3 regions of the Serratia sp. Res13-Sevr-LER1-36-b genome follow, and region 3 is predicted to be linked to each of the others. Evidence: predicted binding sites of a transcription regulator. Region 3 holds the regulator's gene; each other region holds the start of a gene.
The links. Region 3 encodes CRP, which controls carbon source genes, mostly activating them, when cyclic AMP is high. Its sites were predicted from a motif close to ATGTGANNNNNNTCACAT; they were not measured.
Positions count from the first base shown of each region.

Region 1: the regulator CRP is predicted to act here: its motif matches at 2,895-2,912, upstream of IMQ33_RS08875 (YfcZ/YiiS family protein).
Region 2: the regulator CRP is predicted to act here: its motif matches at 2,662-2,679, upstream of IMQ33_RS05650 (YjcB family protein).

Region 1 is NZ_JADACK010000014.1:23,993-29,865, reverse strand. It holds gene IMQ33_RS08885 (flotillin family protein) at 1-1,238, shown strand, start outside; gene fadL (long-chain fatty acid transporter FadL) at 1,319-2,641, opposite strand; gene IMQ33_RS08875 (YfcZ/YiiS family protein) at 3,049-3,345, shown strand; gene fadI (acetyl-CoA C-acyltransferase FadI) at 3,544-4,857, shown strand; gene fadJ (fatty acid oxidation complex subunit alpha FadJ) at 4,854-5,873, shown strand, end outside.
Region 2 is NZ_JADACK010000005.1:1,001,749-1,007,621, reverse strand. It holds gene IMQ33_RS05665 (DMT family transporter) at 1-721, opposite strand, end outside; gene IMQ33_RS05660 (helix-turn-helix domain-containing protein) at 900-1,769, shown strand; gene IMQ33_RS05655 (glyoxalase) at 1,788-2,231, shown strand; gene IMQ33_RS05650 (YjcB family protein) at 2,286-2,567, opposite strand; gene mrdA (penicillin-binding protein 2) at 2,874-4,799, shown strand; gene IMQ33_RS05640 (penicillin-binding transpeptidase domain-containing protein) at 5,056-5,873, shown strand, end outside.
Region 3 is NZ_JADACK010000045.1:5,617-11,489, reverse strand. It holds gene IMQ33_RS25825 (LysR substrate-binding domain-containing protein) at 160-1,068, shown strand; gene IMQ33_RS25820 (OsmC family protein) at 1,071-1,478, opposite strand; gene crp (cAMP-activated global transcriptional regulator CRP) at 1,860-2,492, shown strand; gene IMQ33_RS25810 (YccS/YhfK family putative transporter) at 2,549-4,624, shown strand; gene IMQ33_RS25805 (aspartate aminotransferase family protein) at 4,667-5,873, opposite strand, start outside.

The DNA.
Region 1 (5,873 bases), on a different contig from region 3:
CCAACTTTAACCAGACCTCGAAAGAGTATTTCGACCCTAACAACGCCTTCGATGCCGAAGGTCTGACCAAGCTGACGCAGGAAACCGAACGCCGTCGCCGCGAGCGTAACGAAGTTGAGCAAGACGTGGAGGTCGCAGTACGCGAGAAAAACCGCGATGCCATGTCACGCAAGCTGGAGATCGAGCAGCAGGAAGCCTTCATGTCGCTTGAGCAGGAGCAGCAGGTCAAGACCCGCAGCGCCGAGCAAAGCTCCCGGATCGCCACCTTTGAAGCGGAACGCCGCCGCGAGGCCGAACAGAGCCGTATCTCCGCCGAGCGCCAGATTCAGGAGGCGGAAATCGAGCGTGAGCAGGCGGTACGGACCCGTAAGGTAGAGGCCGACCGTGAAATCCGTGTTAAAGAGATCGAGCAGAATAAAGTCACCGAAATGGCCGCCATCGAGCAGAAAAAAGTGACGGAAATCGCCGAACAGGATAAGGCCATCGCCATTGCTGCCAAGTCTGAGCAGCAGTCCCAGGCTCAGGCGCGCGCCAATGACGCGTTGACCGAAGCGGTGAAAGCGGAGCAAAACGTGGAAACCACGCGCCAAACCGCTGAAGCCGATCGTGCCAAACAGGTCGCTCTGATCGAAGCCCGCCAAGGGGCGGAAACCGAAGCGATGCAACTGACGCTGAAAGCCCGTGCGGAGAAAGAGGCTGCTGAACTGCAGGCCGCTGCCATCATCGAACTGGCTGAAGCCGCGCGTAAGAAAGGCTTGGCAGAGGCGGAAACCCAGCGCGCGTTGAACGAAGCGGTCAACATGCTTTCCAGCGATCAGACCAGCCTGAAGTTCAAACTGGCGCTGCTGCAGGCACTGCCAGCGATCATCGAGAAGTCCGTTGAGCCGATGAAGGCCATCGACGGCATCAAGATCCTCCAGGTTGATGGGTTGAACCGTTCTGGCGGTGCCGCAGGTGCGACGGCGGCTTCGGTCGGTGGCGGCAACTTGGCCGAGCAGGCGATGTCTGCCGCTCTTGCCTATCGCACGCACGCCCCGGTTATCGATTCCCTGCTACAGGAAATCGGTATCAGCGGCGGTTCATTGCAGGCGCTGACCGCTGCTTTACCACAGGCACAGCCAGTTGCTCCGTTGGTGGAGCCTGACGCTGTAGTCGTGCAGGAAGAGATTGCGGAACAAAAACCGGAGTCGTATGCACCGTCAACGGAGCACAGCATCACGGCGGTAAACCTTTCCTGAGTTAAGGCTGGATGGGGTTAACACAATAGAAAACGGCGGGGTAATCCCGCCGTTTTTACGTTTCTGTTTAGGAAAACAGATTAGAAACGGTAGTTGAAGCCAGCACCGTACAACCAGGCTGAACCCTTCGATTCGAAGGTGTATGGGCCTTCTTTGATGGTGACTTTCTGGCCGTGCATGTAGGACACACCCACGTCGACAGAAGCGTCTTTATTGAACGCGTAAGTGGTACCGGCGCTGATCCAGGCGCGATCCTGATCCGGGATCGAGATAGAGCGGTTTTGTGCTGGGACCGGGCTATCATCGAAGGCGATACCGCCACGGAAGGTCCAGTTATCGTCGTAGAAGTAGGTAGTACCCAGCGCGATACGGTAAGCGTCACGGAAGCCTTCATGCTTCTGGAACAGGGTGTTGCCGTTGCTGTCGGTCGCTTTCAGCTCCTGGAACTGGCTCCAGCTGGTGTAGGCCATGCTGTAGTGGATCGCCCACTGCGGTGCCACTTTGTTATACCCGGAAACTTCCCACATTTCTGGCAGATTCAGGGTCAGAGAACCTGGGACGTTGTTGCCGTCTGTTCCCATTGGCAGGCCGAGTTTTCCGAGCAGAGGATTAAAGGCTGAAGGCAGGCTGCTTCTGTAGTCACCGTCAAAGTCGATTTTCACTTCAGAACGGTAGGTAAAGCCGTAGCGGTTGTTTTCATCCACTTCATACAGCACGCCTGCGTTCCAGCCATAGCCCCATTTATTGCCTTCCAGATGAGAAATCTGGGTATCAGCAGGGATTTGAGCTACCTGGCCAGCCAGCGCCGGAGGCAGTTGTCCTGAACCTGCGATCAGCAGCGGTAAATCACCGGCGTAGCGATCGATTTTGGCTTTGGCATACACCGCATCAAAGCCCAGACCGAAGCTGAAGTGTTGGTTCAGGCGGTAAGCGGCGCTCAGGTTGATATTGGCGGTGGTCAGGTCTGTAGTCCCGCCGACGGAGCCAGCGGTGTAGCCTTCGTTGTATTCGGTAGCCAGGCCATAGTTACTGGTCACGGAAGCGCCGACGGCCCATTGGTCATTCAGCGGTTGAATGTAGTGCAGGTTGGGTACCCAGGCGGTCGGGGCAATGTTCTTCGCATCCAGGCTGCGGCCTGAAGGTGAGGTGCCGGTAATGTTAACGTCTGGGTCAATAAAAACGGCGCCCGCAGTGAGAGAAGGGCGGTCAAACATCATCATGGTTGCCGGGTTACGACTTGCCGAGGCAGCGGTATCCGCCATTGCGCCTTCGCCAGAATAGGCTCGCCCTAAACCAGCCGCCGAAAATTCGTTCAGCTGGAATCCTGCGGCATACACGTTCGAAGAAATAATTGCCACTGCAGCTGCGAGAGCTGATTTAGTGAATAGGTTTTTCTGGCTCATGACCAAAACCTCATTTTATGTGTTTATTATTTAAACAATGTTACACAAAGTAACATGGAGCGCGCGATTGTAGGGTCCGTTATCAATCTGACAAATCAGACCAGTGGCTGAATTATAGGTCCGACCTGTTAAGATGTTGCAAGTTTGTTTTTGAAATATTTCCAAATTGATATCAGAAAAGAGATCCACATAACAAAAAATGACCTGCACATAACAAAACTCTTATGTTTTTTTACCGCAGGGCGATTTAGTTATGTGATTTCCGTCACTTAAAATGCTTACAAAAAGTAAGGCTAGTGATTGGCAAGCCCGAGGAGTAAAATAAACACAGAATTTTGTTTATTTGCGCCAGATCATAAATGGCTATTTGGGCGAGCGTAACTGCGGCCCGTGAGGAGATTTCAACTATGTCAGATGCAATCAATAAATGTAACGCTCAGGAAACTGCGGCCTGCTGCTGTGTCGATGTCGGAACCGTGATGGATAACACCGATTGCACCGCTTCCTACAGCCGAGTGTTTGCCAATCAGCAAGATGCAGAGCAAACGCTGGCAGCACTGACTGAAAAGGCGCGCGGCGTGGAGTCCGATCCTTGTGACATCAGCAGTAGCATTAAACCGGTTGACGGCGGCGTGCAATTGGATGTGGATTTCACCTTCTCCTGCCAGGCAGAAACCATGATCTTCCAGCTCGGCCTGCGTTAATCCCGACCCGATCCCGTAGGGGCGTAATATCCGCCCCTGCTGGTATCCGCACCGCTTTACCCCCTACCAGAAAGTTGCTCCCGCTCTCAGTTTTCACTTCTGCCGGTTTGCCAAATGTAAACATTTGGTTAACAATGACCTCATCAGGTCAGACCTCTTTTTGTCCGTTGTGTTGACGGCCTCTCTTCAGGAGCGTTTATGAGTAAGGCATTGCCGCTGGTTACCCGTCTCGGCGACCGTATCGCCATTGTTCAAGGGCTGCGTACCCCTTTCGCCAAGCAGGCTACCGCTTATCACGGTATACCTGCGGTCGATCTTGGCAAGACTGCGGTGAGCGAGCTGCTGGCGCGTAGCGGCATCGATCCCGCCCTGATTGAGCAACTGGTATTTGGCCAGGTGGTGCAAATGCCTGAAGCGCCTAACATTGCGCGGGAAATTGTGCTTGGCACCGGCATGAGCGTGCACACCGATGCCTATAGCGTTTCACGTGCCTGTGCCACCAGCTTCCAGGCGATTGCCAACGTGGCGGAAAGTATCATGGCTGGCAGCATCAGTGTTGGCATTGCCGGTGGGGCGGATTCTTCCTCCGTGCTGCCGATTGGCGTTAGCAAGGCGCTGGCCCGCACGTTGGTGGACGTTAACAAGGCCCGCACGCTGTCACAGCGCCTGAAGCTGTTCAGTAAGCTTAAGTTCCGCGATCTGATGCCGGTGCCACCCGCCGTGGCGGAATACTCTACCGGCCTGCGCATGGGGGATACCGCCGAGCAAATGGCGAAAACCCACGGCATTACTCGTGAGCAGCAGGATGCCTTGGCACACCGCTCGCATCAACTGGCCGCCAAAGCCTGGGAGCAGGGGCTGTTGCGCGATGAAGTGATGACCGCCTATGTGCCGCCGTATAAAACCCCGCTGGCCGAAGATAACAACGTCCGCAAAGATTCCAGCCTGGAGTCTTATGCCCGTTTGAAACCGGCATTCGATCGCCGCCACGGTACCGTCACGGCCGCCAACAGTACGCCACTGACCGATGGTGCGGCAGCGGTGCTGATGATGAGCGAGTCCCGTGCGAAAGAACTTGGCCTGGAGCCTCTAGGCTACCTTCGCAGCTTCGCCTTTGCCGCCATTGATGTCTGGGAGGATATGTTGCTCGGTCCTTCCTATGCCACCCCGTTGGCGCTGGATCGTGCCGGTATTACCCTGGCTGAGCTGACCCTGATCGATATGCACGAAGCTTTTGCGGCGCAAACGCTGGCCAACCTGAAAATGTTCGCCAGCACCGAGTTTGCCCAACAGAAGCTGGGGCGTGAGCAGGCGATCGGTGAGGTGGATATGGAAAAATTCAACGTGTTGGGCGGCTCCATCGCTTACGGCCACCCGTTTGCCGCTACTGGCGCACGCATGATCACCCAGACGCTGCACGAGCTTAAACGGCGCGGTGGCGGTCTGGGGCTGGCCACCGCTTGTGCGGCTGGGGGATTAGGTGCGGCGATGATCGTGGAGGTGGACAAATGAGTTTCGAAAACGCATTGCACGAACAGCGTGCCAAGCCTTCGGCATTTCATCTGACCTTGCGCCCGGACAATATTGGCGTGATCACCATCGATGTGCCGGGGGAGAAGGTCAATACGCTGAAGGCGGAGTTTGTTGAGCAGATCAACGACGTGCTGCTCAAGGCACAGCAGCTTGCCACCTTGGAAGGCTTGGTGATCCTGTCCGGCAAGCCAGATTCCTTTATTGCCGGTGCAGATATCACCATGATCGCCGCGTGCCATACGGCCCAAGAGGCACAAGCGCTGGCGAAGAAGGGGCAGAGCACGCTGGCACAGATTGCCGCGTTCCCGGTGCCGGTGGTTGCCGCCATTCATGGTGCTTGCCTTGGGGGCGGGCTGGAGTTGGCTTTGGCCTGCCATAGTCGCGTCTGCTCGCTGGATGACAAAACGGCGCTCGGCCTGCCGGAAGTCCAGTTGGGTTTGCTGCCTGGCTCTGGTGGCACCCAGCGCTTACCCCGCCTGATTGGTGCCAGCAAAGCGTTGGATATGATGCTGACGGGCAGACACGTTCGCGCGCGTCAGGCGCTGCGTATGGGCCTGGTGGATGAGGCCGTACCGCAATCCATTCTGCTGCAAACCGCTATCGAGCGTGTAAAACAGGGGTGGAAATCGCGCCGTGCGTTACCGTGGCAGGAACGCCTGCTCAACGGTCCGTTGGGCAGAAGCCTGCTGTTCAGCATCGTGCGCAAGAAGACCCTGGAGAAAACCCACGGTAACTACCCGGCAGCGGAGCGTATTATTAAGGTGGTGCGCACTGGTCTGGATCAGGGCAGTGCCAGCGGCTATGAAGCGGAAGCACGTGCCTTTGGTGAGCTGGCGATGTCGCCACAGTCTGCCGCATTACGCAGCCTGTTTTTTGCCTCTACGGCGTTGAAAAAAGAGCGCGGCGGGGATGCTCAGCCCCATGAATTACAGCGCGTCGGTGTACTTGGCGGTGGTTTGATGGGCGGCGGTATCGCCTGCGTCACGGCGACTCGT
Region 2 (5,873 bases), on a different contig from region 3:
CTGAGCCGATGCGGCCTAGCAGGGTGAAATAGGCGGCAAAGGCGATCACCGTGCCAAAAATCGCCAGATAGAACAGCGATCCCAGATAGCGAGTGGTGAATTCGAGCTGCAATGAATCGCCCTGTGCCAGTGCGATGGCAAACATCAGCAGTGTGCCGTAGCTCATGGCGTAGGTATTGGTGGAAAGCATATCCAGCCCACGGCGTTGGTGGCGCGTGCTGAGCATGTTCCCCAGCGAAAAACCGTAGGTGCCCAGCGCGCTCAACCCGATCCCTTTAAGCAATTCTGGCGCCATCTGGGTCGCCATCAGATCCTGCCAAAATAGCGCCACGATGCCGGTCATGCCTAACAGTGCCGCAGGCAGCAGATTCGGGCTGGGGCGTTGGCGGAAGAAAATCATGCTGTTAACCGCGTTGAACAACACCGCCATCGAGAAAATCACCGATTCCAGCCCGCTGCTGATATAGGCCGCCGCCAGGTAGAAACAGTAAAAGTTAAAGCCAAACACACAGCAACCCTGCAACATGCAGAACAGGTGGTCCCGCAGGCTAATGGCCCGCAGACGGCGTAGCGCCAGCATGGCTAGCCACATCACGGCGGCAGCAAGCAAGAAACGGTAACCGATCGACACGGGGATCGCCACCGTGCCTTGTTGCAGGGTAATCGCAATCCAGGTGGTGCCCCAAATCAGCACAACGGCAAGGTACAACAGCGTATTCATGAGTTCTCCTGTTAATGATGGCAGGAGTATTCATCTTTTTGCGCTGTAACGCTTTCAGCCTTTTGCGGCCAATTGCATATTCTTGCGCTTTTTTTGTTAAAAGCGCCCGGTGACAACTGGCATCCCGCGCCGCCACTCTTTAAACTGGAACGGCTTGGATCACAGGAATAGGGCAGCTATGGCATACCTGGCATTTGAAACATTGCACCAACATAAAGCCCGGTTGCACAACAGCGTGCAGCTGGGATCTGGCGTGCAATTGGCGGCCTGGTCAAACTGCAATGACCGTATCACCCAGGAAAGTGCCGATCACCACACCCTCAGCCTGTACGTGGCGGATGGTTATGAGTGCTATCAGAAGGTGCCAGGGGGGTGGCAGAACGGCGGCGGCCCGGATCGCTTTTGCATCATGCCGCGTCATTACGAATCCACCTGGGATGTACGCAGCAATCTCTCCTTTGTTCATCTGTATTGTACCGACCAGCATTTGCGCCATTTGGTGGAGCAGACCTGGGATCGCAGCCCGGCGTCCATCAACGTAGAGCCGCTGTCGTTTGCGGAAGATCCGCAAATCACGCTGCTGTATCGCCAGTTTTTACTTAATCACAATTGGCAAGACAGCGCCAACCAACTGGCACTGAGCAGCGCCTCCACGTTGTTGATGTCGCATATGCTTCAGCGCTACACCCAGTTGCAATGGCGGCTGCCCAGCGTGCGTGGTGGGCTGGCACCGGCCGTGCTGAAGCGGGTGCAAGAGTTTATCTATCACCATCTCGATCAACCATTGGTGCTGGCAGACTTGGCTGCTCAGGCGGAATTGAGTGAGTTTCATTTTGCCCGCATGTTTAAACACAGCACCGGGCAGGCACCACATCAGTACGTGATGCAAGTGCGTTTGCAACAGGCGGAGAAATTACTGCGCAACACGCTGATGCCGCTAACCCAGATTGCGCTGGACTGCGGCTTTAGCTCGGCCAGCCATTTCAGCCACCGTTTCAAGGCATTCTATGGCTATACGCCGATACGGCTGCGGCAGCAAAGCCGTTAATCTCTGAGGAGAAAGGATATGGAACAACCCTTTTGTGGTGTTGAGGTACTTTTTGTCGCGGGTTTTGGCCCGATCACCCAAAACACCAGCCAAAGTGCCGCGTTGTATCAGCAAGCGCTGGGGTTGCCGCTCAAGCCAATGGAAGGGAATGAGGACTATCTGTTGACCGAGCACGATGCCTTGCCCGGGGTGAAGCACTTTGCGTTGTGGCCTTTGGCGCAGGCTGCCAAATCCTGTTTTGGTCAGGATCAGTGGCCACAAGATTTACCGGTGCCGCAGGCGTGGATGGAGTTTGACGTGGCGGATATGGCGAAGGCCACCCAAACGCTGCTGGATCAAGGCTATCAACTGCTGGTAGCCAACCGTTTGGAACCGTGGGGCCAGAGCGTCACCCGTCTGTTAAGCCCGGAAGGCTTGCTGGTTGGCGTGACTTTAACACCCTGGATGCGGGCTAACCCATAACCCACTGGCTACCTATGGCACAGCACCATCGGCGGATGGTGCCAAGAACGGTGGTTATGGCAAGGGGAAGGCGGTCGGGTTTTGGCTCATGACATCGATGAAGACGTCCTTGAAAGAGGCCCAGAAATGCATAATGCCAGCCAGGTTGAAGGACATACCCATCAGCCCCATCACAAACCAGCAGCTAGTGAACAGCCCCAGGCTGCTGAACACAAACGCCATGCCGTTACGGCTGGCTTTGCGGCACACCACATTCAGTTGGCTGGCCAGAAACATCATCACTGCGCTCAGCAATTCCCAGCGCATCATAATAAAGCCAGTGGCTATGGTACTCATCGGTGGTGATCCTTTGCTACAAACGCCGCATCCATCTCCTGGTATCAGACTCTGGGGAAGAATGCGCATTGATAGACGGTGGTTTAGGTTGTTGGTGTGATCTACGTCACATTGTAGCATCGGAATAATTGGTGTCTCAATAGTCGTCATGGCCTGTCTGACAAATCACAGCAACATTCCAATATGTTGAAACATTTATGCCAAATCATTAGCAACCTTTTAATGTGGCTCCAGGGTTATTAACGCTATGCTGGCCGGCTTTTCGCACCCATTATAGCTATCAGTCAGGCAGGTAAGACTCCGCGCATGGCCCAATTAAAAGATCCTTTCCGTGACCATCCCGCCGAAGAAACGTTGTTTATTCGCCGTGCCTGCGTGGCGATGGTGTTGGTCGTCGCCTGTTTTGGTTTGCTGGTTTACAACCTTTATCAGTTGCAGATCAAACAGCATGCGTTTTACCAGACTCGCTCTAATCAGAACGATATCAAGATGCTGCCGATTGCCCCTCATCGTGGCCTGATCTTCGATCGCAACGGCATCCCGCTGGTGCGCAACATACAACTGTATCAGATTGAAGTGACCCCCAGCAAGATTGCCGATATGGCAACGCTGTTGCAAAACCTGACGCCAATCGTCGATCTGACGCCGGATGACATCGCCTCATTCCGTGACGATATGCACCACAATAGCCGCTACAAGCCCGTCACGCTGAAGACCGGACTTAGTGAAACCGAGGTGGCTCGTTTTGCGGTAAACCAGTATCGCTTTGACGGTGTAACCATCGAGACCTACCAGCAGCGGCAATATCCTTACGGGGCACAGTTGGCGCACGTGGTGGGGTATGTCTCGCGCATTAACGATAACGATGTTAAAAAGCTGGAGCAGCAGGGATTAGCGCAAAACTATGCGGCCGACCACAATATTGGCAAACAGGGGCTGGAAGCCTATTACGAGAAAGAGCTACACGGCACCACTGGCTATCAGGAAGTGGAGGTGGATAACCACGGGCGTATCGTTCGCCTGCTGAAGGAACAGCCGCCCCAGGCGGGCAAAGATATTTATCTGACGCTAGATCTGCACCTGCAACAGTACATCGAAAGCTTGCTCAAAGGGCAACGGGCGGCGGTAGTGGTCGCCGATCCGCGCGACGGAGGCATTCTGGCGATGGTTTCCAGCCCTAGCTACGATCCCAACCCGTTCGTCAAAGGTATTGGCTATCAGGCCTACAAGTCGCTGCTCAGCAACCCGGACTTACCACTGATTAACCGCGTGACGCAGGGGCTATACCCGCCAGCCTCAACGGTAAAACCTTATATGGCGGTATCGGCACTGTTTGCCGGTGTCATCACCCCAACCACCACTTTCTTTGGCGCACCCACCTGGACCCTGCCGGGAACGCAGCGGCACTATCGCGACTGGTTGAAAACCGGGCACGGCCTGCTGAACGTCACCAAGGCGATCGAGGAGTCAGCCGATACCTTCTTCTATCAGGTTGCCTATGAGATGGGGATCGACCGGATCCATCAATGGCTAAGCCAGTTTGGCTATGGCAAGGCGACGGGAATCGATCTAAACGAGGAATATCGCGGCGTTCTGCCGAGCAGGGAATGGAAGCAGCGGGTACATAAAAAAGGCTGGTACCAAGGTGATACCATCTCGGTGGGTATTGGCCAGGGGTATTGGGTCGCTACGCCGCTCCAGATGGTGAAAGCACTGACCACGCTGATCAACAGCGGCAGGGTGAAAACGCCGCATCTGCTGTATTCGATGAAGCAGGGCCGGGAAGTCGAACGCTATCAGCCATCAGAGCAGGCCGTACAGATTGGAGAGGCCAAATCGCCGTATTGGGGGATTGTGCGCAACGGTATGTATGGCATGGCGAACCTGCCTAACGGGACCGGGTATAAACTGTTCCATACCGCGCCCTACCAGATAGCGGCCAAATCGGGGACGTCACAGGTTTTCAGCCTGAAAGAAAACCAGACTTACAATGCCAAAATGATCCCGGTACGCCTGCGTGACCATATCTTCTATACCCTGTTTGCGCCGTATAAAAACCCGCGGGTGGCGATGGCGCTAATTTTGGAAAATGGTGGTGGGGATGGCGTAGTTGCAGGGCCAACGGCCAGGGCAATTCTGGACCATATTTTCGACCCGGCCAATGCGCCTACGCCGGGGGATAACGACGGTAGCATAACGCAGCTGGGAGACAGTGACGATGTGCAACATTAAACGCGTATTTCTCACTACAATAATAAAATCAATAAGCCTGCGAAAGCAGGTTTTTTTTGTGGCCGCAAAACGTGTGCCGCCACCTTATCGCCATTCAGTCAAATGACGATCCCTAAGTGACTGTTTTAAACAGCTGTAAAATTAAAGCAACAAAAAAGCGTTTGTTTTTACTTTCTTACAAACTGCAACCTTCAGGCAATCTGACTCAGGTTAGACTTAGCTGATAAATAATCAGTTTAAAAACGTAGGCTTAACAGTGGCTCCTCCAACCAAGAAAAACGGTAAAAACTACTCGACGGCGCGTTTTGGCTGGATTTGCGCGGGCATCTTGGTCTGCTTTTTTCTCTTGATGTTCCGGGTCGGCTATTTACAGTTGCTGGAACACCAACAGTTGGCCGATCAGGCTGACCAGCGTTCCATTCGTACCCAAGTGGTGCCCACCAACCGAGCGATGATCACCGACCGTAATGATGCGGCGCTGGCGGTCAGCGTTTCTTCCAAAGATATCGTGTTGGACCCCAAACATATCCTCGACACCCAAACCGATACCAGCACCGAGCGCTGGCAGAGTTTGGCCAACGTGTTGAAAATGCCGCTTGCTGATGTTCAGCATCTGATCCAGGCCAACGCTCGTAAGCGCTTTGTCTATCTGGCTCGCAAGGTGGAGGATGACAATGCGGCCTATATCAGCAAGCTGCACCTGACCGGCGTTAGCACCGAGCAGGACTTCAGCCGTTTCTATCCCATGGGGCAAGACGCCGCCGGGCTGATTGGCATTGTGGGGCAGGATAATCAGGGGCTGGAAGGGATTGAGTTGGGTTTCAACCCGTTGTTGCAGGGTAAAAACGGCCTGCGTGTTTATCAGAAAGACGGCAGCGGTGCGGTCATCGGCGTGATTAAAAGCGTTGACCCAGTGCCGCCACCGAACGTGACGTTAAGCATCGACAAATTTATTCAGTACGTGCTGTTTTCCCAGATCCGCGATGGGGTGATCGCCAACCAGGCCGATTCCGGCTGTGCTGTGCTGGTGAAGGTGAATACCGGTGAGATCCTCGGTATGGCCAGCTATCCCTC
Region 3 (5,873 bases):
GCCCACCCGCAGGGCCGGCGTATTTAATAATGTGATCAAGGTCACTTTATAGTTTTAATAACAGTCACTTACAATAACACGCTGAAATTATCGCCTTTTGCCGAGCGGCATAAGATACAGTTTTGTAAGGGGTGATGCTTTTTATTGATAGGGTGGGGAATGCGCTATTTACCGAAGTTACAACAGTTGAAAGTCTTCCAGCAGGTGATCCGCAGCGGCAGTATTCGCGGGGCGGCGCGCGCGCTGGAGCAGTCTCAGCCTGCCGTGAGCCGTACCATCCGTGAACTGGAACAGATCCTGGAAACCCAGTTGATCAATCGCAGCAGCCAAGGAATGACGCTGACCGAAACCGGCCGCGCCTTCGCCCTGCGAATGCAATTGATCCTGGAGGAATTGCAGCGCGCCGCCGACGAGATCCAGCAGTTGAATCAGCATTCGCAAGGTAACGTCGCTATTGGCTGCTCTTCGCTACTCGCCCTGACGGTATTACCGGATCTGGTCGAAGCCTTCAAACAGCCGTTTCCGCAGGCCAATCTGCTGATCCGCGAAGCACAGCTGTCTACGCTGCTGCCAGCATTGCGCGAAGGCCGCCTGGATTTTGCCGTGGGTACCGTCAGCCCGGAACTGCCGTTGGAGGATCTGGTGCGTGAACCGCTGTTCAACGCCTCTTTTTGCATTATCGCACGCCAGGGGCACCCACTGGCGCAGGCAACCTCGCTGGACGAACTGCGTGAGGCCAAGTGGTTATTACCGGAAACCGATATGGGGTATTACCAGCAGTTGCGCGCGATGTTAGGCACCTTCTATCAGCAATTGACCCGTTCGCCCATTCGCTCGGACTCTGTGACCTGTGGCTTGAACATGGTGTTAGAGGCGGATTATTTGACTATCGTGGCGCGGGCGATGAGTGCACCGTTCCATTTGCAGCATCGGCTGGTGGCATTGCCTATCGACACGCTGCCGCAGGCGCAATATTGCGTGCTGTATTCACAGAAATCGCCGCTAACCGTGACGGCACGGCGATTTCTTGATTTATTGCGTGCCCACTGCCTGCGCTACCCTTGGTAGGATCAGGCCACTTCGCGGATTTCGAAGCTGTGGGTGATGCTGGCGGCTTTACCCAACATCAAGGAGACGGAGCAGTATTTCTCGGCGGAAAGATCCACCGCGCGCTCCACAATCTTGTCGGTCAGCCCTTTGCCGGTGACGATAAAATGCAGATTGATATGGGTAAACAGACGCGGTGCTTCTTCACGACGCTCGGAGGTCAGTTTAACCTCGCAGTCACGCACATCGTTACGCCCTTTTTGCAGGATCGACACCACATCGATGGCGCTACAGCCGCCAACGGACATCAACACCATTTCCATCGGGCTTGGCGCTTTATCGCCCGCGTTGCCATCCATCAACACCTGGTGGCCGGACGCAGACTCACCCAGGAATGTCAGCCCTTCTACCCACTTAACTCTTGCCTGCATGTTACACACTCCGGTTAATTTCTTAAAAACAGGGTACGCTTTCGCATACATTCTGGCAACGTAACCTGATGCTAATCATGCTGAAGCGAGACAACACAAGACACCCGCCTCACTCTGTGCTACAAACAGAGCCGCAATAACTCTTTCCAGGTCACCGATTTCAGGGATACGTCCAAGGAAAGGCCCCTATATTGGTTTGTTAACAGAATGTAGCTTGCAGCTCTCCCTGCAAGTTAATATGCTAGAGCACAAGCGTATTTCTATAACACGCCTCAAAACCTGTTGATAGCCACAATTAAAACACCGGGCTATAAGCACGTTTTACAGGGAACTCTGACCCCTGTGATACAAGGCAGCGATAACAACAGAGGATAACAGCGAATGGTTCTCGGCAAACCGCAAACAGACCCGACTCTCGAATGGTTCCTGTCTCATTGCCATATCCACAAATATCCATCGAAGAGTACGCTGATTCACCAAGGTGAAAAGGCCGAAACGCTTTACTACATCGTCAAAGGCTCCGTCGCGGTGCTGATTAAAGATGAAGAAGGCAAAGAGATGATCCTGTCCTACCTTAACCAGGGGGATTTCATCGGCGAGCTAGGATTATTTGAAGAAGGCCAGGAGCGTAGCGCCTGGGTACGGGCCAAAACCGCCTGTGAAGTGGCTGAAATTTCCTACAAGAAATTCCGCCAGTTGATCCAGGTTAACCCGGATATCCTGATGCGCCTGTCCGCACAGATGGCTAACCGCCTGCAAGTCACCTCAGAGAAAGTGGGTAACCTCGCCTTCCTTGACGTTACCGGCCGCATTGCTCAGACCTTGCTGAACCTGGCAAAACAACCTGATGCCATGACTCACCCAGACGGCATGCAGATCAAAATCACCCGCCAGGAAATTGGCCAAATCGTCGGTTGCTCACGTGAAACCGTCGGTCGTATTTTGAAAATGCTCGAAGATCAAAACCTGATCTCCGCGCACGGCAAAACCATTGTCGTGTACGGTACGCGTTAATCCCCAGGGAAACGGTGCAGCAATGCGCCGTTTCTTTACCTACTGAATAGCCAACCATGTGGCGCCGCCTGATCTACCACCCGGAAGTCAACTACGCACTGCGGCAAACGCTGGTGTTGTGCCTGCCGGTGGCGTTTGGTTTGCTGATTGGCAACCTGCAACTCGGCATGCTGTTCTCGTTGGTGCCCGCCTGCTGCAACATTGCCGGGCTGGATACGCCACACAAACGCTTTTTCAAACGCCTGGTCGTGGGTGGATCCCTATTCGCACTCAGTAGCTTTCTGCTGCAACAAGCCCTGCTGTGGGAGCTTCCCCTGCCCTTACTGATGTTGGGAATGGCGCTGTTGCTCGGCGTCAGCGGTGAGATCAGTCCGCTGCATGCCCGCCTGCTACCAGCCGCACTGGTTGCCGCCATCTTTTCCCTCAGCATGGTAGGCACCGTGCCAATCTGGCATGCCCCTTTACTGTATATCGTCGGCACCGCCTGGTACGGGTTGTTTACCTGGGCCTGGTTCAAGCTGTGGAAAGAGCAGCCGATGCGCGAATCCTTAAGCCAGCTGTATATGCAGTTGGCCGACTATTTTGAAGCCAAATACTCATTACTGACGCAACATACCGATCCAGAAACTGCCCTGCCGCCGCTGTTGCAACGCCAACAGAAAGTGATGGATCTGATCAGTCTGCTATACCAACAGCTTAATTTCCTGCCCCATGCCAATAACCTGGAGCAAAAGCGCCTGCAACGTACGTTTCAGGTGGCGCTCGATTTGCAAGAGCACATTACCGTCAGCCTGCATCTGCCGGAAGAAGTGCAAAAGCTGGTAGAGCAAAGCCAGGCCGAAGCGATTATCCGCCGCAACGCCCAGGTGATCGCCACGCGCCTGCGGGTGGTGGCCGACGATATTCTCTATCATCGGCACTCTGCGCGTTTCAGTATGAAGAATGAGCTGGCGGCGCTGGAAAAAGTGGCCTCACAGCACGCCGATAACCCGGTTGGTCAGTTCTGCTATTACCACTTCAGCCGCATCGCACGCCTGCTGCGCACCCAGCACCCGCTTTACCGTCGCAATCTGATGGCCAATCAGTCACGTCTGCCGTTCTGGCCCGCGGTGGTGAGCTATCTGTCGTTTAAATCCAACGCCCTGCGCAACGCAGCCAGGCTGGGGGTCATTCTGGCGGCAGGCAGCAGCCTGGGCATGCTGTTCAACCTGCCAAAACCCTATTGGATCTTGCTGACCATCATGCTGGTCAGTCAAAACGGCTATAACGCCACGCGGGTGAGGATCCAGCACCGTGCCCTCGGCACGTTGGCCGGGTTGGTGATTGCCGCCGGACTGTTGCAACTGCAGATGCCGGAGAACGTGACGTTGAGCATCATGTTGGCGATCACCCTGGCGGCCTATCTGATCCTGCGGAAAAACTACGGGCTGGCGGTGATGGGCTTTACCGTGACTGCCGTCTACACCTTGCAGCTCCTGGCGCTGAATGGCACCCATTTCCTGGTTCCCCGCCTGATCGATACCCTTATTGGCTGCGTACTGGTGTTTGGCGGCACGATCTGGCTATGGCCGCAGTGGCAGAGTGGCCTGCTGCGTAAAAACGCCCATCAGGCGCTAGAGCACGATCAGACGGCACTGCGATTATTGCTGGAAGAGCAGGAACCGGATCCCAGTGAACTGGCCTACACGCGTATGCAGGTCAACCAGGCGCATAACGCCCTGTTTACCTCGCTCAATCAGGCGATGCAGGAGCCGGGGTTTGAATCGAATTATCTGGCAGATATGCGGCTGTGGATCACCCATAACCAGTTTATCGTTGAACACCTGAATGCGATGACCATTCTGGCACGCGAGCACTATATGCTGACGCCCAAGCTGGCTCAGGAGTATCTGCAAACCTGTGAGATAGCCTTGCAGAGCTGCCAGCAGCGGTTGGAATATGACGGCCCAAGTACCAGCAACAGCATCATGAAGCCGCCGGACCTGCACCCTGATATGCCGATCACCGAGATGGAACGCCACCTGCGGCGGATCCTTTCTCACCTGACCGTGATGCATACCATTTCGTCACTGGCATGGCGCCAGCGCCCACATCATGGGATCTGGCTGAAGCGCAAACTGCGGGAAAGCTGAGGTTGCCGGAGCCGATGCTGAAGTTCGGCCCCGGTGAATGACTTAAGCCTTAATCACATCCTGTACGGCCAACTCGAACAGCGCCATGCCTTCCTCGATATCCTTCAGTTCAACCACCAACGAAGGAGCAAAACGGATCACGTTTGGCCCAGCGTTGAGGATCATCAAGCCACGTGCAGCGGCGGCAGTGAGAAAATCGCGCGCTTTGCCGTGATAGCCTGCCTTCAGTTCTGCACCAATCAACAGCCCCATGCCACGAATGTCGCTGAACACATCGTATTTTTTACCGATCTCCTGCAAAGCCTGAACAAACAGCCCGTGACGCTGCTCAATCCCGCTTAGCACCTCTGGCGTGTTGATGACGTCCAACGCTGCCTCTGCCACTGCACAGGCCAGTGGGTTGCCGCCGTAGGTAGTACCATGAGTGCCAACCTGCATCACCGAGGCGATCTCTTCGGTAGTCAGCATCGCACTCACCGGGAAACCGCCGCCCAGCGCTTTAGCGGTGGTGAGGATGTCTGGCGTAATGCCGTAATGCATATAGGTAAACAGCTTGCCGCTGCGGCCCATACCGCTTTGCACTTCATCAAATACCAGCAGCGCCTGATGTTGATCGCAGAGTTCACGCACGCCCTTGAGGAAGACAGGATCGGCGGCGGTAATGCCCCCTTCCCCCTGAATAGGCTCCATCACTACCGCACAGGTGTGATCGTCCATCACCGCTTTCACCGCGGCCAGATCGTTGAAGGGCACATGCACGATATCGGCCGGTTTCGGCCCAAAGCCGTCGGAATATTTTGGCTGCCCACCCACGGAAACGGTGAACAGCGTACGGCCATGGAAAGCGTTGTTAAACGCGATGATCTTGGTCTTATACGGGCTATGACGGGTGATGGCATAATGGCGAGCGAGCTTGAAAGCCGCCTCGTTAGCCTCTGCACCCGAGTTGGCGAAGAACACCCGGTCGGCGAAGGTAGCAGCGATCAATTTAGTGGCCAGGCGCAGCGCGGGCTCATTGGTGAACACGTTGCTGGTATGCCACAGGGTTTCGCCCTGCTGTTTTAAAGCCTCAACCAGTGCCGGATGGCAGTGCCCCAACGCAGTCACCGCGATACCACCAGAGAAGTCGATATACTCTTTCCCCTGCTGATCCCATACGCGGCTCCCCTTGCCCTTCACCGGCACAAACTGGGCGGGTGCATAAACAGGCAGGATAACCTGATCAAAGGTGCTGCGGGTGACTGCGGTT